3 regions of the Vibrio sp. F13 genome follow, and region 2 is predicted to be linked to each of the others. Evidence: predicted binding sites of a transcription regulator. Region 2 holds the regulator's gene; each other region holds the start of a gene.

The links. The regulator CRP, encoded in region 2, controls carbon source genes, mostly activating them, when cyclic AMP is high. The targets are predictions, from matches to a motif close to TGTGANNNNNNTCACA.
Region 1: the regulator CRP is predicted to act here: its motif matches at 4,604-4,619, upstream of LMH68_RS15585 (glycogen/starch/alpha-glucan phosphorylase).
Region 3: the regulator CRP is predicted to act here: its motif matches at 4,078-4,093, upstream of recB (exodeoxyribonuclease V subunit beta).

Annotation. Positions count from the first base shown of each region.
Region 1 is NZ_CP170176.1:134,024-140,949, forward strand. Features, by position in the region: gene malQ (4-alpha-glucanotransferase) at 1-1,785, opposite strand, end outside; gene LMH68_RS15585 (glycogen/starch/alpha-glucan phosphorylase) at 1,971-4,424, opposite strand; gene malT (HTH-type transcriptional regulator MalT) at 4,992-6,926, shown strand, end outside.
Region 2 is NZ_CP170175.1:2,057,097-2,064,022, reverse strand. Features, by position in the region: gene LMH68_RS09430 (hydrolase) at 1-474, shown strand, start outside; gene LMH68_RS09425 (YheU family protein) at 570-782, shown strand; gene LMH68_RS09420 (phosphoribulokinase) at 860-1,729, shown strand; gene crp (cAMP-activated global transcriptional regulator CRP) at 1,969-2,601, shown strand; gene LMH68_RS09410 (DUF1338 domain-containing protein) at 2,785-3,576, opposite strand; gene astD (succinylglutamate-semialdehyde dehydrogenase) at 3,790-5,247, opposite strand; gene astA (arginine N-succinyltransferase) at 5,287-6,306, opposite strand; gene LMH68_RS09395 (aspartate aminotransferase family protein) at 6,414-6,926, opposite strand, start outside.
Region 3 is NZ_CP170175.1:980,125-987,050, forward strand. Features, by position in the region: gene recD (exodeoxyribonuclease V subunit alpha) at 1-307, opposite strand, end outside; gene recB (exodeoxyribonuclease V subunit beta) at 307-3,981, opposite strand; gene recC (exodeoxyribonuclease V subunit gamma) at 4,391-6,926, opposite strand, start outside.

The sequences.
Region 1 (6,926 bases), on a different replicon from region 2:
CAGGTCATCACAGTGCCAGAAGCCACGAAGCGTTGGCATATCGTGAGTACACAGTGCCGCCATCGATTGTGATGCGTAGTGTTTTGGTGAGATGAAACCACCGTCATCTTCTGATGTTTCGAAGAAGAACACTTTGTAAGAGTGCACGCCAGCATCTGCAAGGATGTCGACAATCTCATCCGGTACCGTTCCTAAATCTTCACCGATAACGCTACATTGGTAACGGTGAGATTCAAGCGCCAGAATAGACAGCATATCTTGTACTGGGTAGTAGATGTACGCGCCCTTAGTTGCGTTCTCACCCTTTGGAATCCACCACAAGCGCAGTAGACCTAAAACGTGGTCGATACGCAGTGCACCACAGTGCTTCATGTTCGCACGAAGTAGCTTGATGTAAGCGTCGTAGCTTGTTTCTTGAAGCACTTCTGGGTTTAACGGAGGTAGACCCCAGTTCTGACCCAAAGGACCAAGAATATCAGGTGGAGCACCAATGCTCGCATCCATCACTAGGTTGCCTTCGTCAGCCCAAGTCTCGCTGCCTGAATCTGCAACACCTACCGCTAAGTCACGGTACAGGCCAACAGCCATGCCCTTCTCTTCTGCAAGAGACTGTGCATCGTTGATCTGGCAATCTGCTAGCCATTGCAGGTACATGTACAGATGAACGTTTTCTAAGTTCTCTTTGATGTATTTCTGTGTCGCTGGGCTGTCGAATGTACGGTACTTCTCAGGGAATACCGGCCATCCCCACATGCCAGAATCTTCTGCATGCAGTTCACCATGTAGAGCATCAAACGCCGCTTGATGCATCAGGCTATCGCCACCCTCTTCTACGAAGGCTAAGAACGCTTGTGCACGGTCGCTGTTTTTGTCTAGATGACGAGTCTTAAATTCTGCGAATAGCAGAGGCAAGATGCTCATCTTAAGCTCAGACACTTCGGTGTAGTTTACCCAGTGTGCTTCACGCGCTTTTTGTAGACGCTGTTGGAACTCTGCGCTGCCGACTGTTTGTTGTGCTTCTGCACTTAGTGCAAATTCAGGAACTGAACTCACATCAATGTATAAGATGTTCAACCAGCGACGAGAAGATGGGCTATATGGGCTCGCACCTTCAGGGTTCGCAGGGAACAATGAGTGAATTGGGTTTAGACCAACGAAGTCACCACCACGAGAAGCGATATCCGCAACAAGCTGTTTTAGGTCTCCGAAATCACCAATACCCCAGTTATGCTGAGTTCTTAGGGTATAAAGTTGAACACTGGGTCCCCAAAGCTTTTTGCCTTGCTCGATTGGTGACTGCTTGAAACACGCTTTTGGCGTAATAATCAGTGTCATCTCGTAAGGCTTCTTACGGCGCTTACGGCTCACAATGAGCTTGTGATAACCCCATGCCAAATCACTTGGCAATGCAAACACTAAAGGGCCACCCTCGGCACGCTCGTCACGAATGACTTGAGATTGAAGATAGCCTTCAAGTACCTCTCCTTGCTCGGTTTCTAAGCGCCAGCTGAACTCACTTTCACGAGCACTTACACCTAGATTAAGCGCCACTTCTACTGGCTCACCGTCACGCAAGACAAGAACTGGGTCTAGTACATCTTTTTTGTGTTTTCTTTCTGCTGACTTAAGCAGTGCATCATCGCTGCTTGTATCGTAGCCCAACGAAGCCAATAGAGACGTGATCGTCTCGTCTGATACTTGTGCTTCATCGCCCCACGCACTAACGTAACTGTCGGCAATGTTTGCCATTTCTGCGACTTGTTTTAATACGGTCTGTTCTTTCATCGCTCTCTCCGAAAACGTTCTGACGCTTTCTATTTTGTAGGGTTGTTAATTTAATTTTTACTAATCAATTAGCTTGTGACAATCGGTTTGTAAGCAGCTTGTTTATAAACGAAACCTTTAAGCCTTTCGTTTGCTCACAAGCTAATTGAGCCAAGGCAGAAACTGCCTTGGCTACTTTGGAAGTATTAACGGTTAACCGCTTCAAGTTTCCAGATGTTGTTCACGTAGTCGCGGATAGAGCGGTCTGATGTGAACTTACCAACCAATGCTGTGTTAAGAATTGCTTTCTTAGCCCAACCTGCTTGGTCTTTGTATTGCGTGCCCATGTCTTCGTGCGCTTTCACGTAAGATGCGAAGTCAGCAAGACATAGGTAAGGGTCACCACCGTCTAGCAGGCTATCAAACGTTGCACGTAGAAGGCCTGGTTGACCTGGAGTGAACTCATCGCCAGTCAGTAGGTCTAGAGATGCTTTCAGTAGTGGGTCTGCATTGTAGTAGTCGTATGGGTTGTAGCCTTGAGCTTTCAGAGCTTGAACACCATCAACGTCTAGGCCGAAGATGTAGATGTTTTCATCACCCACTTCTTCACGAATCTCAACGTTTGCACCATCCATCGTACCGATAGTTAGCGCGCCGTTTAGAGCCATCTTCATGTTGCCCGTACCAGATGCTTCTTTACCCGCTAGTGAGATTTGCTGAGAAACGTCTGCTGCAGGGATGATGATTTCAGCCATGCTTACACGGTAGTCAGGAATGAATACCACTTTCAGTTTGTTACCGATGCGAGGGTCGTTGTTGATCTTCTCTGCAATCTTGTTAACCGCGAAGATGATCTCTTTCGCTAGGTGGTAACCCGGTGCTGCTTTCGCTGCGAAGAAACATACGCGTGGCTCACACTCGAAACCAGGTTCGTTAAGAATACGGTGGTACAGAGATAGAATGTGTAGCAAATCTAGGTGCTGACGCTTGTATTCGTGAAGACGTTTGATTTGAACGTCAAAGATAGCGTTAGTATCTAGCTCGATACCCATGTTCTCTTGAACCCAATCAGCTAGGCGCTGTTTGTTTTCTTTCTTAACAGCCATGAATTCTTTTTGGAATTTCGCGTCTGTTGCAAACTTAGCGATGCCTTCTAGCTGCTCAAGTTTTGCTGGCCATTCAGTGCCGATCTTACCCGTGATTAGCGCAGATAGACCTGGGTTACAGAACTTCAACCAACGACGTGGCGTGATGCCGTTCGTTACGTTAGTCAGTTTACCTGGGAAGATTTCGTTGAATTCAGGGAACAAGTCTTTCTTAACCAGTTGAGAGTGAAGCGCAGCTACACCGTTTACTTTGTAAGAACCAATCACACATAGGTTTGCCATGCGAACCATACGGTGGAAACCTTCTTGGATGATAGAAAGCTTCGCTTGCTTCTCACCATCACCAGGCCACATCTTGCGAACTTCTTGCATGAAGCGGTGGTTGATTTCAAAGATGATTTCCATGTGACGTGGAAGAAGACGATTGATTAAAGATTCAGACCAAGTCTCTAGCGCTTCTGGAAGTAGTGTGTGGTTCGTGTAAGCGAACGTGTGAGCACTGATTTCCCATGCTTGATCCCAAGATAGACCTTTCTCGTCAATCAGGATGCGCATTAGCTCAGGAATCGCGATCGTTGGGTGTGTATCGTTCAGCTGAATCGTTTCTTGCTTAGGCAGATCTTCTAGAGAGAAACCTGCTGCTTCGTGGCGACGTAGAATATCGCGAACCGATGCTGCTGAATGGAAGTACTGCTGCATTAGACGCAGAGTCTTACCTTTCTCGTGGTTGTCGTTCGGGTAAAGAACTTTAGTGATGTTACCTGCATCGATTAGCGAGTGTTGCGCTTCGAAGTAATCACCGTTGTTAAAGCTTGCTAGCGAGAATGGTGCGATTGCCTGACATTCCCAAAGACGCAGCGGGTAAACCGTGTTTGACTCGTAACCTACGATAGGTAGATCCCAAGGCATTGCTTTTACTTCCATACCTGGAACCCAAGTACGAACTTCTTTACCGTCAACGAATTCAACGTCTACATGACCGTAAAAACCAATGTGTTGTGCTAGTTCTGGACGAGCTACTTCCCATGGGTAACCTTCAACACCACGCCATGCGTCAGGTGCTTCTTGTTGACGACCGTCTTGGAAAGATTGTTTGAATAGACCGTACTCGTAGTGAAGACCGTAGCCTACTGTTGGGTATTCTTGAGCGGCACAAGAATCCATGAAACAAGCAGCTAGACGACCAAGACCACCATTACCTAGTGATGGGTCGCGTTCTTCTTCTAGAAGGTCAGTTAGGTTTTGACCTAGCTCTTCCATTGCATGAGTGATCTGTTCGTAAAGACCCATGCTGATCAGGTTGTTACCTGTTAGACGACCAATCAAAAACTCTAGTGATAGGTAGTTAACGCTCTTAGCGTTCTTAATTTTTTCATCATTTTCAGTTTCTAGCAGGTCAAAAGTCGTTAGCTCTGCAAGAGCACGACCCATTGCTAGATACCATGAACGGCTGTCTGCTGTTTCAACGGTTGTTGCGTAGGTTGCAGATAAATGTTTCTTAACACTCTCTTGGAATGACACTTTATCGAAAGTTTTTTGCTGAGTTGGTTTCATTTCAGAAATCTCGCTTTTAATAGTTCTAATTCATCTGTGACATATCGTGCATGGTCACCATAAACTAAACATCCTCCCGCTAATGCAACTGACTAGGAGTAGATGGGAGGGCGTAGGGGGCGTACCGACTTAGGGTTAGTGATCTGACTCTCATGTTCTGACTGAGAACAAAAACTTGGAGTGACTAAGATCACAAGCTCCCGTTCGATAACTTAACTTCAATTGATGTGACTTTTATTTAACCAGATTAAAGTCATTGTCAAATCTGATATTCAGATCACGAAAATAATTTCCAACTCTCATCTTTTGCATAGATTCCCGTGTAGGGATGAACGAAGTCACATTCACAAACCAACCCGCAACGTGAGCAAAGTCTCAAATAAAGGGCGTAGACACCCAAAAACATGCAGGAGTGCAAGGTTTCTGAGGAGGATCGTAGTCGGTAACGTTTGGCTTCACGTAATATGAGTAAAGACTTAAGTAATTAGGCTCATGTCATTGGAGTGCACTCAACGATAGATTGGGATATTCCAGAACATAGCCACGGAATAGGTGTAAAACTTCGATATGTGGATCCCTTCGAAACTGACTCGTCCCGGCCGCTTACATAATGCAATCCTACGACCTAGGGTTCTCGATCTGCTTCACAATGCAGATTGCTATAAGCTTGTGTTGTTCCGCTCTCCAGCGGGCTACGGCAAAACCACCATGGCTGCACAATGGTTGGTAGATAAACCCAATGTGGGTTGGTACAGCATTGATGATAGCGACAACGATGCCTTCCGCTTTATCAACTACCTACTTCAATCACTTAATAAAGCGACTCAAAATGCCTGTCCGAATGCCCAAAAGCTGGCAGAAAAACGACAGTTTTCATCGCTGCATTCTTTATTAAGTGAAGTATTTGCCGAGATGTCGGAATTCCATCACGAGTGTTTTCTGGTGTTGGATGACTATCACTTGGTCAACAATGACGACATCCACGAAGCCATGCGCTTCTTCCTCAAACACATGCCCGATAACCTAACGTTGGTTGTCACCAGTCGTGGTACGCCACCACTTGGTACAGCAAACCTGCGCGTTCGTGACTTAATGATCGAATTAGGTAATGACTCGTTGGCGTTTGATACCGAAGAAACCACACGCTTTTTCAACCAACGCGTAGCCGACGGCATTGATGACACGACGGCAGATAGCATTTGTAGTTATGTAGAAGGTTGGCCTTCTGCACTACAACTTATCGCGCTACAAGCACAACACCAAAAACGCACTCTTGCACAGTCCGCAGAGTCATTCTCTCACTTTAACCACGCCCATCTTTGGGACTACTTGGTTGAAGAAGTATTCGACCTGCTAGACAAAGAAACCCGACAGTTCTTGATGCAATGTTCTGTGCTTGATCACTTCAACGATGAGCTTGTGTGTGCACTTACACAGCGTGAAGATGCGTTAGGTATGATCGAATCACTCAACCGTTTTGGTTTGTTCATCTACCCGCTTGAAGGTGAAAAGAACTGGTATCGCTTCCATAACTTGTTTGGTGAATTCCTCGCACATGAGCGCCAAGCTCGAATTCCTCAGCAAGAAGCTGAACTGCATCGAAGTGCTGCAAAAGCGTGGATCAAGCAAAACACACCACACCAAGCACTACGTCACGCACAGCGCGCTGAAGATCCAGAACTGATCATTCAAATCCTGACTGAGCACGGTTGGCCGATGTTCAACCAAGGTGAGCTTTCGTCATTAGAAATGGCGATCAAACAGCTAACCAAAGATCAACTATACAGTGAGCCAAAGCTTTCGATGTTGCGTGCTTGGCTTGCACAAAGTCAGCACCGTTATGACCAAGTGGGTACTTTGTTGGAAGAGGCTGAGACTCAATATCAAGCTCGAAACATTGAACTCGATACTCAGCAGCAAGGCCAATACAACGCCTTACGCGCACAAGTTGCCATCAACAGCAATGAGCCTGAGAAAGCATTGGAATTGGCTGAGCTTTCGTTGAGTCAGTTGAACACCACCGTTTATCGTAGCCGCATTGTCGCAACCTCGGTTGTAGGCGAAGTGAATCACGTAATGGGTAACCTAAGCCGTGCGCTACCGATGATGCAACAAACAGAAAAACTGGCACGTCAGTATCAGGTTTACCATCAGGCCCTGTGGGCGATTCTGCAACAAAGCGAAATCTTGATTGCTCAAGGTTATGTTCAAGCTGCATTTGAGCTACAAGACAGTGCATTCAAATTGATTGAAGAACATCAGCTGCAATACGTACCTCTGCACGAATTCTTGCTGCGTGTTCGCGCTCAGATCTTCTGGTGTTGGAACCGACTAGATGAAGCGGAAGAGTGTTGCTACAAAGGCTTAGATATCCTTGGTCACCACTCTCCGAGTAAACACCTGCACAGCTATTCTATGTTGGCTCGTATTTCATTGAGCCGTGGTGAGATTGATAAAGCGTCGAAATTTATCGACCAGATTCAGCACCTATTGCGTCAATCG
Region 2 (6,926 bases):
CCTTTTGACTTAGCGTGTTGCTCTAGTCGTATTGAGCGTGGTTTCTCCAAGCTCTATAAGAAGTACCTGCTCAACTCTCTAAAATCGAATGCGCTAAAAAAGGTTAACCTGCTGCAGGAAAAACTTGGCATCACCGCTGAAGCCATCAAGAACATCACCAAACTGTATGAGTTTGATGAACGAATCACTGCGCCTCTGCACGGCTTCAAAAATGCCCAAGATTATTATGCGCAATGTTCTGCTCTGCCTAAGCTCAATAAGATCAAACTACCGACTCAGATCATTCATGCCAAAGACGACCCTTTCATGACCGATGATGTGATCCCAAAATTTGTTCTGCCCGATAACATCGATTATCGACTGTTTCAAAAAGGCGGCCATGTTGGGTTTATTACTGGCAGTACACTCAAGCCAAGGTTTTGGTTAGAAGAAGCCTTGCCTGCCTACTATGAAAGTATCCAAGATTCGGCATAATGACCGAGCCTTAGTAAATAGAAGTAAAACAATACTAAGCACACGCATTTCTACATCAATAAACCTATTTATGAACATAAAAGAGAGAAGTATTTATGATCATCCCATGGCAAGACATTGCGCCAGAGACACTGGAAAACCTCATCAAAGAGTTCGTGCTGCGTGAAGGCACAGACTACGGCGACGTAGAGGTTTCACTGCAAAACAAGATTGATCAAGTGAAACATCAATTAGCTTCAGGAGAAGTCAGAATTGTGTTTTCTGAGCTCCATGAAACCGTTGATATTCAAGTCACAAAACGCTTCTAAGCTGCGCTCATAAAGGAGCCGTGTTATAGTGGTAAACGATTGCTAACAAGTAAGTTACTCAAAAGACAAGGGTTGTCATGTCCGCTAAACATCCAATTATTGCGGTGACGGGTTCATCTGGAGCCGGCACCACCACCACCTCAGAAGCCTTCCGTAAAATGTTCAATATGATGGACGTGAAGGCAGCTTGGGTTGAAGGAGATAGTTTCCATCGCTTCACTCGCCCAGAGATGGATGTCGAGATCCGTAAAGCGCGCGAGCAAGGTAAGCACATCAGCTACTTTGGTCCACAAGCCAACGATTTTGGTGCGCTAGAAGAGTTCTTCCGTAAATACGGTAACGAAGGCACAGGTAAAGTACGAAGCTACCTGCACACCTTCGATGAAGCCGTGCCTTACAATCAAATGCCAGGCACCTTTACGCCATGGCAGGAGATCCCTGAAAACTCCGATGTGATGTTTTACGAAGGCCTGCACGGCGGTGTGGTTGATGGCGACATTAACGTTTCTCAACACGTCGATTTGCTGATTGGCATGGTACCTATCGTAAACCTAGAGTGGATTCAAAAATTCGTTCGTGACACCCGCGATCGTGGCCACTCACGCGAAGCCGTAATGGATTCCATTGTTCGTTCGATGGATGATTACCTTAACTACATTACCCCACAATTTTCGCGCACTCACATCAACTTTCAGCGTGTTCCAACCGTAGATACATCTAACCCTCTCAACGCCAAAGGGATTCCAAGTTTAGACGAAAGCTTCGTAGTTATACGTTTGCGTGGCATCAAAAACGTCGATTTCCCCTACCTTCTGGCTATGATTGATGGCTCGTTTATGTCTCGTCATAACACGCTAGTAGTGCCAGGCGGCAAGATGAGTTTTGCTATGGAGCTCATTGTGAGGCCAATCCTGCAACAACTCATCGAAACCGGAAAAATAGGTTAACAAAACGACATTCTGGTTGATTACTTTTCATACCGTGATCATGTGCACAATTTTGCGTAAAAAATCGTAGCTTGGTCACGATTAAAATCAAGAAATAGTACCTGAAAAAGGATACTATTCTTAAACGAAACACAAGATAGCTTGCAGCACTCAACGAGTGCTCTTATCCTACAAGTCAATCCAGGCTTAGCTAAAATACGGAAAGCGGCAAGCATACCCTGCAGAGGAAGTGAGATATTATGGTTCTAGGTAAACCTCAAACCGATCCAACATTAGAGTGGTTCCTTTCACACTGTCATATTCATAAGTACCCTTCAAAAAGTACTTTGATTCATGCTGGTGAAAAGGCAGAAACCTTGTACTACATCGTTAAAGGTTCTGTGGCAGTTCTTATCAAAGACGAAGAAGGTAAGGAAATGATTCTTTCTTACCTAAACCAAGGCGACTTCATCGGTGAGCTTGGCTTGTTCGAAGAAGACCAAGAGCGTACAGCTTGGGTTCGTGCTAAATCTCCTTGTGAAGTAGCTGAAATTTCTTTCAAGAAATTCCGTCAACTTATCCAAGTGAACCCAGATATCCTAATGCGCCTTTCAGCGCAAATGGCAAACCGTCTACAAGTAACTAGCCAAAAGGTTGGTGACTTAGCGTTCCTTGATGTAACAGGTCGTATCGCTCAAACGCTACTAAACCTAGCGAAACAGCCAGATGCAATGACTCACCCTGACGGCATGCAAATCAAGATCACTCGTCAAGAGATTGGCCAGATCGTTGGTTGTTCTCGTGAGACCGTTGGTCGTATCTTGAAGATGCTAGAAGAGCAGAACCTAATTTCTGCACACGGTAAAACTATCGTGGTATACGGCACTCGTTAATCTCGATTAACTGAGCCAAAAATTTGAAAGCCACCAAATGCGAATTTGGTGGCTTTTTTGTTTTCTGAAGACCCAGAGAGCAGATGCGAGATACGATAAAAACTCACAGAATCCTATTTGTAAACTTCCTCGAAGCGAAGCGTACTCGAATCTCTAGGACAAAGTCCGTGCTCGTACCTTTTGTTAACCGTTGGTGCTCTCAAAGATTTTGTCAGCTGATGCTGCAACAAAACCTGTGTAAAGCTCACCGTTGACCATCGCATAACGCTTAGCGAACTCATAGAAGCCGCCAGGAATCATCTCATTGCCTTCAACAAATGAAACTGGGACTTTGTCTGCCATTGTTGATGATTGCTCTAATAAGACCTCTGGAGAGCCTTTAACCTGACCGCCAGATGCATTGATTGTGAAGCCTGACTCGCTCAGGTAGTCATTCACCGCCTGCACTTCATCAAATTCATTTAGCTGGTTCACACTCACCGTAAAGTGGTTTGCACCATATCCATGAGCCGCGAGCCAAGACGCGTATTCGCTCTCTTTCGCTAGTACTTGGAAGTCAGCGAAGCTCAAATCCCAAAGACGACCACCAAACAAGAACTCATGACCTTGAAGCTTACTTGAGTCCACTTGCTCAACCAACTTAGCAACGATCTGTTGCAAGTCACTTGAACACTCTTCTACCTTCAACTCACTAATGAACACTTTTGGTTGTTTTGGATTTGGGTGCTCGTAATGCTTAGCCACCAACTTCTTGCTCTCAAACAAGTAGTCGCCACACGCCTTATAGCCTAACTCTAGGAAAGGCTTCGCTAATGTTTCAATACCCAAAGGAGCAACATTGAAAGTACGCAATGCAATGTGATCATTAATCAGCGCTTCGTCTTCTTTCAGCAAGTGATGCACTTTCTCAGCCGATGGACAAAGCCTGTGAATGTAATCGTCCCAAAGTGATTTAAAGAGTAGATCGGGCGTCATGGTGACTCCTTGTCAAAGGTTCTAGCAAGCTAGTAATTTGGATAAGAGAGGGAGAGGCTGAGACACAGAGTCAGCAGCCATCAGCCTGTGACATACTTTTTCTATTATTATCTACCGCCCAATCTAGGTGTCGGACGTGATGGAAAAGGAAAGCGATAACACCACTTCCCTATTTCAAGCTTAACGCATGAGCCTAAGACTCATTAGCCTAAATTAAAGCTCAATACCCGGGCTAAACGTTGCTGGAAGTTGAGTTTCACCGCCTTCCATTGAAGCCATAGGATAAGCACAGTAGTCCGCCGCATAGTAAGCACTTGGGCGTAGGTTGCCTGAAGCACCCGGACCACCAAATGGTGCATCACCACTTGCGCCTGTTAGCTGACGGTTACGGTTAACAATACCCGCACGGATATGGTCAACGAAGTATTCCCATTCAGAATCATCTGTTGATACAAGACCCGCAGACAAACCAAAACGAGTGTCGTTAGCTAGCTCAACCGCTTGCTTTAGCGATTGGTAACGAACCACTTGTAGCAGTGGACCGAAGTACTCTTCATCCGGCAGTTCAGCAATGTTGGTTGCGTCGATAATACCAGGAGAAACAAACGCCGCCTGACCCGCTTTTGCTTCTACTAGGCTGACACCACCTAACGATTGCAGATTAGCTTGCGCGTCTAGAATAAATTTAGCGGCAGCTTCAGAGATCTGAGGGCCCATGAAAGGAGCTGGTTCCGCGAAAGGCTGATCGACACGAATCTTTTGCGTAGCTGCGACCAGTTTATCGAGTAGCAGATCGCCCTTCTCGCCAACAGGCACGTACAAACGACGAGCACATGTACAACGTTGACCCGCACTGATGAAAGCTGATTGGATGATAGTGTATACCGTTGCGTCTGCATCACCGTATTGGTCGCTGATCACCATAGGGTTGTTGCCGCCCATTTCTAGTGCCAGCATCTTGCCCGGTTGGCCCGCGAATTGACGATGCAGGATATGACCGGTATTGGCACTACCTGTGAACAGCACGCCATCAAGACCTTTAGCATCGGCTAGTGCGATACCTGTCTCTTTAGCGCCTTGTACTAGGTTGATTACGCCAGCTGGAAGGCCCGCTTCTTGCCATAGTTTCATCGTAAACTCACCCGTCCAAGGTGTCTGCTCTGAAGGCTTAAATACCACGGTATTACCCGATAGCAGTGCAGGAACAATATGACCGTTTGGTAGGTGACCAGGGAAGTTATAAGGGCCAAATACTGCCATCACGCCTAATGGACGGTGACGAAGTACAATCTGGTTGCCTGCCGCTTCACGTGAAGCTTCCCCGGTACGCTCATGGTAAGCACGAATGGAAATAGCAATCTTGCCCGCCATTGCGCCCGCTTCAGTGCGAGTTTCCCAAATCGGTTTACCCGTCTCTTTAGCGATGATTTGTGCGATTTCTTCGCTGTTCTCTTTAACTTTTTCAGCAAAGTTCAACACGATCGCTTCACGCTCTGCAAAGCTCAGTTTTTTCCAAACCAAGAAGGCTTCACGAGCTGATGCTACTGCAGATTCAACCTGTGCTGGTGTTGCGCTATCACCCTGCCACACTACTTCATTGTTGTATGGGCTTACTGATGTCATGGCGTCACCTTGACCTGCCACCCACTGTCCTGCTATCCACTGAGTCATACTTCTATCCTTAAAATCTTCGACAGATAATCGCCGCTCTTATTGAGCCAACATGCGAACGAATTCGCCTTCTTTTACTTCAAGAGCGCTTGCTACTTCAGATGATAAAATCACTGTGTCGCTTGCTTGGTCATACGCACCTTTCGCGGCTACTGCGCGGAAGTTCTCAAACGAGGTATTACCAATTAGGAAGTCTTTAGAGCTAGAGTGCTCTGCAATTTGAACCTGTGCTCGAATTGAGTGACGCACAGATTCGATGTTTCTTAGATCACACTCAACCGTTGGGCCTGCATCAAAGATGTCGACATAACCACGGTTGGTGAAACCTTCACGTTCCAGCAACTTAAGTGCAGGGCGCGTATTGTCATGTACCTCTCCGATCACCGCTTGAGCTTCTTTGCTCAGTAGGTTCACGTAGATAGGTAGCTTAGGCATTAGGTCAGCAATGAAGCCTTTCTTACCAATACCGGTTAGGTAATCGGCAAGCGTGAAGTCAATCGAGAAGAAATGTTCTTGCAGCCATTGCCAGAAAGGAGAATTGCCTTCCGCATCTGATACACCACGCATCTCAGCAAAGATCGTTTTTGAGAAACGCTCTGGGTGCTCAGCCATCAGTAGGAAACGACACTTAGACATCAGTCGACCGTTTAAGCCTTTGCGGTAATCAGGACGTAAGAACAGCGTACAAATTTCGCTGCAGCCTGTGTAGTTATTACCAAACGTCAACAGCTTAACCACGTTATTCACTTTAAGGCGCTGTGAAGAGTGAACCACTTTACTGATGTGGTACGAGTAAAAAGGCACATCCCAGCCAATGGAAGCTTCGATACCCGTTGTACCAGCAACTTCGCCAGTTTCAGCGTCGAAACCCACCATTAGATAGCCTTCATCACCGGGTTCGGTCACGTCTGCTTTCGCAAAGCTGTATTCAGAATGGGTAATTCGGTTAGTTAACAGTTCTTCGTTAACCGGAAGAGATGTGAATCCGTGTCCTGACTCAACGGCGCAGGTATGCAGCGCATCGTAATCAGATAGTTTTATTGGGCGAACAACTAGCATCAATATTCCCTCCAGATGCAAAATAGGCCCAAAACCAGAAGCTTGGGCCTTTAGCAGAACGTCATGGGATCGCTCTAGTGGCGATCATTCCTATGACGCCGCTCAGGCTAAACTAGCGTAGCGATTGCTTTGTCTAGTTTTGATAAGCCTTCTTCAATTTCTTGTGTAGTGATAACCAGTGATGGAGTAAAACGAACCACGTTTGCACCCGCAACCAGTACCATCAAGCCTTGTTCGCCTGCTGCTACTAATACGTCACGTGCACGTCCTTGCCACTCTTCGTTAAGCGCAGCACCTAGTAGTAGGCCTTTACCACGAACTTCACTGAAAATTTGATACTTGTCGTTAATCTTAGCTAGGCCATCGCGGAACAGAGCTTCACGCTCTTTCACGCCAGCCAGAGTTTCAGGTTGGCTAACTACATCAACAACGGCTTCTGCTACTGCACACGCCAGTGGGTTACCACCGTAAGTAGAACCGTGCGTGCCAACTTTTAGGTGTGTCGCAAGTTCAGAAGTTGTTAGCATTGCGCCGATAGGGAAACCACCACCTAGAGATTTTGCTGTGCTCAAGATGTCTGGTGTTACACCTAGACCTTGGTAAGCATAGAAATTACCAGT
Region 3 (6,926 bases), 1.1 Mb from region 2:
CGTATAACCCAAGTAACTGAGCAAGATCTGCCGCTAGTTCAGGGCCTGTCGTATGCTGCTGTATAAGCTGAGTACAAATGTGTCCTTTGCCTAATTCATGGCTCACTACCCCCGCGAGAAAGCCGATCTCTTGAGGGTAGCTCGTGGCTTGCTGAGCAAGAAAACGGGCAAATTGATAATCCAACTGACGAATAGAACCCTTATCCGCAAGAAACTGGAGTACATCCATCAGTTGCTCAGGAATAAGTGAAACTGGCTTTGCTGTGTTCGCAGTATCTATGCCGGTATTAGTGGTCGTTGTTGTCATTATAAAAGCCCCATCTGTCCAGTTTCATCGTCATTCAATTGTGCCGAACGTCTGTCTATCACTTTACCGTCAATCAATTGATCCATTTCATCAAGTAAAACCAGTGTTGGTTTGGCCGAGAAAATACCTTGCTGAGATTGGCCGTCCATTCCTCGTAAGAACAAGTAGTACACGCCACCAAAATGTTGTTCGTAGCTGTAATTGGCAACGCGGCTGCGTAAGAAACGGTGCAACGCCAATGCATAGATTTGATATTGCAAATCATAGCGATGGTCGGCCATCGCCGATTTCAATGCCTCGCCATGGTAGACAGCAACATCATCTCCTAAGTGATTCGATTTCCAGTCGAGTACATAGTATTTACCTTGGTGCTCAAACACCAAATCGATGAAGCCTTTCAACATACCTTGCACGGTTTGGAAACCTAGATCGCCCGCTTTGGCTGACAATGGATCGTGATATTGAATGGTTTGATTCAGTTCAGATGCAGCCAACACTTCGATCGGCAGTAAGAATTCCATCTCAACTAAACGTTGCGTCGAGTCTTTCTCGCTTAGCTTTAAGTTCTTGCCGTCTAATGCGGTGTTCAGCACTGTATCGACCAGTTGCTGAAGCACAGGTAGCCACTCTAATTCATATTGCTCTGATTCTAATAAGTGAGTGATTACTTGCGTGTTATGTTCACTGGTTGCTGGCTCGGTAAATTCAACCTCCTCAAACAAGGTGTGTAAGAAAGTACCTGGGCGAGCACCACTAGGGAACGTAAAGATAGAGCGTTCAGGCTCAATCAACTCAGACTCATCCTGCTCATCAGCCGAGTCAATATCAAAACCAGACACCTCAATGGTCGCGTCATGACTCGCACCGTGACTGCCCTGTTTGACAAGCCCCGAGTAACTGGTGATACGCCAAGCTCGGTCAATTGAAGCCTTAAGTTCACTGGCCTGTAAGTCGTCACTCACTTGCTCTGTTTGCACAAAAATTTGTTCGTGAGCGGTAGGTGTTTCGGCTAACAGCACACTGGAATTCTTACCCTCAATAGCCGATAGAGCTTGATGCAACTCGGCGATGCCTTGCTCTTGTCCGTTTTGAACCAAATAGCCCATGGCACTCAAGTGCACGCCGGTCGGCTCTTTGGTTGAACGCCCTTTACGTAGCGGTGCCATGCCAATAAAACATCCATAAACAGCACGAGTCAGCGCCACGTAAATCAAACGTAAGTCTTCCGCCAATCGCTCTTTGTCGGCTTGCGCTAAGGCACTATCGCTACCCGTAATATCAAGTACCGTGGTATCTGAGTCATGGTCGTAGAACTTGCCTTCGCTCGCTTCTCGGTAACTCGCGACAAATGGGAGGAATACAAGGTCATATTCCAAGCCTTTCGATTTATGAATGGTAACGATTTGAACCAAGTTTCTTTCTGATTCAAGGCGTTGAATGTCGTCGTCACTGCCACCTAAACCATTTTGTGCATCTGAGATTGCTTCAGCCAGCCAACGCAACAAGCCATAGTCACTGTCGAGTTCTTGTCTTGCTTGTTGCAACAATTCGCCAATGTGCATTAAATCAGTGAGTGAGCGCTCACCATTTTCTTCTTCCAGTAAGCGTTCCGCGAGATGTCGTTTACTGATCACGCTGCGAAGCATTGGCAACACGCCGCGCTGAAGCCACAACTTACGATATTCTCTAAACTCGTTAACGACGTTTTCCCACACCACTTCATCGTTGTTGAGTTCATCCAATGATGCGGCATCCAGAGCAAACAACTCCGACGCTAAACTGGCGCGTAATGCTCGGTCATTTTCAGGTGTCAGCACCGCCTGCAACAAACGTTGAATATCTTGTGCGACCAAGCTGGTGAACACACTGTCTCGGTTGGATAAATACACGCTCGCAATGCCTTGTTCCGACAACGCGTTCTTAATCAGACGACCTTCACTACCGGTTCGAACCAAAACAGCAATATCACCCGCATTCACGGCATGTTGTTTTTTGCCGTTATCAAAATAGGCTTGCTGGTTTTGAGAAGCGGTCAGAATGGTTTGAATTTGACTCGCCGTCGCCTCTGCCATTGCCTTGTGATATTCGCCCTTTGGTAACGGCTTGTCTTCAGCCTCTTGCAGCCAAAAGGTCAGTGCGTGCTGAGTTTCTCCGTTCATTACCCATTGGCGTTTGTCGGCCGATGGACTGGCAGCAACGGGCAAGAATGGAATGTCTTGATCGTAGATAAACGGGCTATCCGAGTTCATAAAAACTTGGTTTACTGCGCTGACCATATCGGCACTTGAACGCCAGTTAGTGCCTAAGGTGTAGTGAGCACTAACTTGGTTTCTCGCCTTGATATAGGTAAAGATATCTGCGCCACGAAAGCCATAAATAGCCTGCTTCGGGTCACCGATCATAAACAAGCCGCACTGCGGATTATCGAGATAGATTCGGCTAAAAATACTGTATTGCAGCGGATCGGTATCTTGGAATTCATCGATCATTGCAACTGGGTAGAGTGTGCGAATTCTTTCCACCAGCAAGGACTGCTCATCGACATCAATCGACGCAGATAACTGAGTCAACAAATCATCAAATGATAACCACTGCTTTTGCTGTTTCGCCTTTGCTAGCATAGTTCGACAATGGGTAATCGCATGTGCCAGCAATGGAGCTTTCAAGTCGGCTGGGTGATTTAAGAAATCTTCAATCGCTTCGAAAACGGCATGCTGAGGTGCGACGCCTTTTGGTGTTTTTTCAATTAACGTTGCTTGTGAGAACTTCTCTAGTTTATCTGGAAACTGGTAATCATGAGTGTCGCTCTGCGCCCATGCTGTCACAGCTTCTAACCATGTCGGCAGAGATTTCTTAGTGTAGCTACGCTTGTTCACATCCGAAGCAGAGATCAAAGCCAAAAAGTCCGCTTCGGATTCACACCACAGCGCTTTAAGTTGCTTCACTTTATCTAGGTTTTGGTTGTGCAGAGTTTGCAAGTCGCCCGACATCGCATCTACCGTCAATTTCAGCGGAGATCCTGTCAGATAACGATTTACGTCTGCTAATAATGCAGCCGGTGAACCCCAGATATTACGAACCTCACCAGCCAGTTGAATGGGCAGCGGGTAAAACTGTTTACGCCAATAGTCAGCAACTACTTGTGCTTTTAGGTGGCTTTCATCGGTCACAAATTCGTTATCAAAGCGGCTTCCAGACTCAAAAGCATTTTGAGTCAACATTCGCTGACAGAAACCGTGAATGGTGTATACCGCAGCCTCATCCATTTGTCTTTCAGCGTTAAGCAGAGTTTTAGCCGCGCCAGCATGATCATCGATGGCTTGTAACAAAGGCGCAATCACTGGGTCGTCACTTTGCCCACGTGCAAACGCAATGCGTGCATCATGAATACGAGCACGAATACGATCTCGCAGCTCAGCCGTAGCTGCTTCAGTAAAGGTCACCACCAGAATTTGGTCTACGGTTAGCGGCTCATGGTGTCGAGTGGCTTCAGTCAGATCACCTTGTGGAGCGGCCGTGCCATGCCCGAGCAGTAGGCGTAAGTACAAGCCAGCTATGGTAAATGTTTTACCTGTACCCGCTGATGCTTCAATTAAACGCGCGCCATGAAGTGGAAACGTCATGGTATCGAGTGTCTGTGGAGCGATTACCTGAACACTGCTTGTGGTCGTCATGCCTTACTGCCTTCTGATAAATGTGTTGTTACAAATGTGACCTAGCGTGGAAAACGTCATTCAATTTACGTCCTACGCTAATTTGTTAATAGTTAGTGCGATCTCTCTCACGGATCAATTCGGATCGCCTCGCTACTATGCGCCCACGAGTTCAGGAGCACGTACGAGTTTTGTACTTTACGGCGTTACTTTGAACCACAGAATAATGGTCCCTCTGACCTGTGGCCGTACAGCGAACGCCCTACACTAATAATGATTTACTGGCGGCCACTTTATTTCCTGTACCTTGCTTCTATTCACCTTGATTCCCTTCATCTTGAAAGCAAGCGTACCAAACGCTTACCAGCGACTCTCTTTTGTCTTTCATTAATTCAGCGCACTCGCTATTGATCTTGTCGATCACAGCCACCTACTCCTGCTCTTCCAGATCGGCAGTAGCCAACCTTGCCGCCTGTAGCACAAGCGTTGAATACATACGCGACTCAGTAGCCAATTCATCGTCCCATTTAGACCAGATTCGTGAGATGTAGGTATCTCTACCCTCGCCCGTGAAGGCGAAGCTGTCATTAAAGGTATCGGCCATTTTCTTGAGTGACTTTTCTTCATCATCGACCCACTTACCACGGCTAAAGCCCGCTTCAACACCAGCTAATGCCGTTTTCGGGAAGTATGGCAATGGTGCAGTCATACCTTGATAAAACAGTCGTACTAACTCAGCTAATATACTCTTCGCTTGCTGCGCATCGCCGATAGGTTGTAGCGTTTGGTGAACCACGCCCTCTTTTCTGTCATAGCCAATAATATGGGTCGTTTTTCCGTGTCCCATAACAGCGCAGGATAGATGATCAATCCACGCAGCCAAGTAATCTTGAGAGCGTATTTTGCCGCTACGGAAACGCACTAGACCTGATTGATAGTTTTGAGTTAACCACCCCATCAAGCGAACAGGCTTACCTTCGCCTAACACGTCAAACTCGATATTCACTTCGAGATCTTGCTGCGGTGATCCGCTCACAAATCTAATCTCTTTGGCTAAGTCTTCCGCTTGAACACGGTTGGTTTCAAATTCGATGTCACCGAAGGCGCCGACCGGTAATCGACCTTGGGCTTTTTGCTCAGAGACAAACAGTCGAACCGCTTCGTCTGCGCCTTCTGGGTGGTCCAGCAACACTTGCAGCAGCGCATCTTTAAGCTGGAAGCTTTCTAAGCCATTAAGCACGAACGGCTCGTCGTCTTCCATTACCGGAAGCGGTGGCTCAAACACCACTTTTAGACGGCGATTAAAGAAGTATTGCACCGGCAAACGCCAGAAACGCTGTAGCTCAACCAAATCGAGTTCTAACGGATAGCTCGCACCAAGCAAATAGTCATCCAAAGCGCGATTGAATTCACCACTGCGCTCACCAGAACGATTTGCCGCAGGAAGCCATTCTTTGGCGTAGCTCAATACATGACCTGCATCACCTTGCGTAAAGGCTGCTGGGCTAAATGGTGTCATGGTGTGTTCAAAGCTGATTGCTTGAGTCAGTTTGATACCAGAATCATCACTTGGTAACGCTTGATCTGCACTTAGGCAGTAGTTCTGGTGGCAGTACTCAATCAACTCAGAAACCAATACCGACGGTACTCGCTCAGTATTATCTTGAATCGAACGGCCGACATAGCTGATGTATAAACACTCTTGTGCTGACAGCATTGCTTCTAGGAATAGATAACGGTCATCATCACGACGAGAACGATCACCAGGTCGAGTGCGCCCGTTCATCAGGTCAAAACCTTCTGGCGGCATTGAGCGAGGGTAAACCCCATCATTCATGCCTAACAAACAGACGGTTTTGAACGGAATAGAACGCATCGGCATCAAGGTACAAAAGTTCACTTGCCCCGCTAAGAAACGCTGACTGATACGGGCGCCCGACAGTTTATTATTTAAGTACTGATAGATGATACTCGGCGACAACTCTTGCTCATACAAGGCATCATCAAGCTGTTCATTCAGTTGTGAAAGTGCATCACGAATCGACTTAAGCACCACCTCACCTTCCAGCTCAACCGCAAAAAAATCATCAATCATTTGCAGCAAGGTTTCACGCCACATATCGATTGATTGGGTTTCAGTTAGTCGTTGGCGGTAATGAGCGATACGGTCAATAAAGTGCGCTAACTTACCCGCAAGTTCGGCGTTAATACCCTGAACTTCGTTATAAGCCGCAATCGGAGAATGTTCAGTTTCAAACAAGCCCGCAGAGTCTGACATCGCATAGCCCAGTAACATACGCTGAATACCAAATAGCCAGGTATTTTGCTCAGTCGCAGGTAGATCAAATTCTGTTGCAGTTGAAGCATCAACCCCCCAACGAATGCCCGCCTCTTCAACCCATTGCTTGGCTTGCTCGAATTGAAACTCGTCAATACCAAAGCGTGCCATCATCGCAGGAATTTCTAACAGCTCTAGCAACTCAGAGGCTAAACAGCGCGTGTTCGGTAGCGCGACCAATTGCATGAAAGCGGTCAGAATTGGGCTTTCTTGGTCTGCAGTTCTATCAGAGATCGAGTAAGGGATATAACGCTCACCCGGAGCATTACCAAATACCGCCTGAATCGCTGGGCTATAAGCATTGATGTCTGCCACCATCACGATGATATCGCGTGGTTTCAGGGTCGGGTCGGCATCAAACATCGCCAATAGCTGGTCATGGAGAACCTCCACCTCGCGCATTGGGCTGTGACAAGCGTGTACCGTCAACGAACGATCGCCCAGCTCAACCACTTGTTTGTGGTTGCTGGAGTCTAAGATGTGATCGTCTTGGTGCTCTTCTAACTCAAGAATATCGGCTTGCAGTTGATGCAGCAGGCTGTCTCTCTCGACATCAATAAAGAACTCATGCTCTTCGCTGTCTGATTGAGACAGCAAGAACAGGTTATCTCTGCCCAATTTACCCATA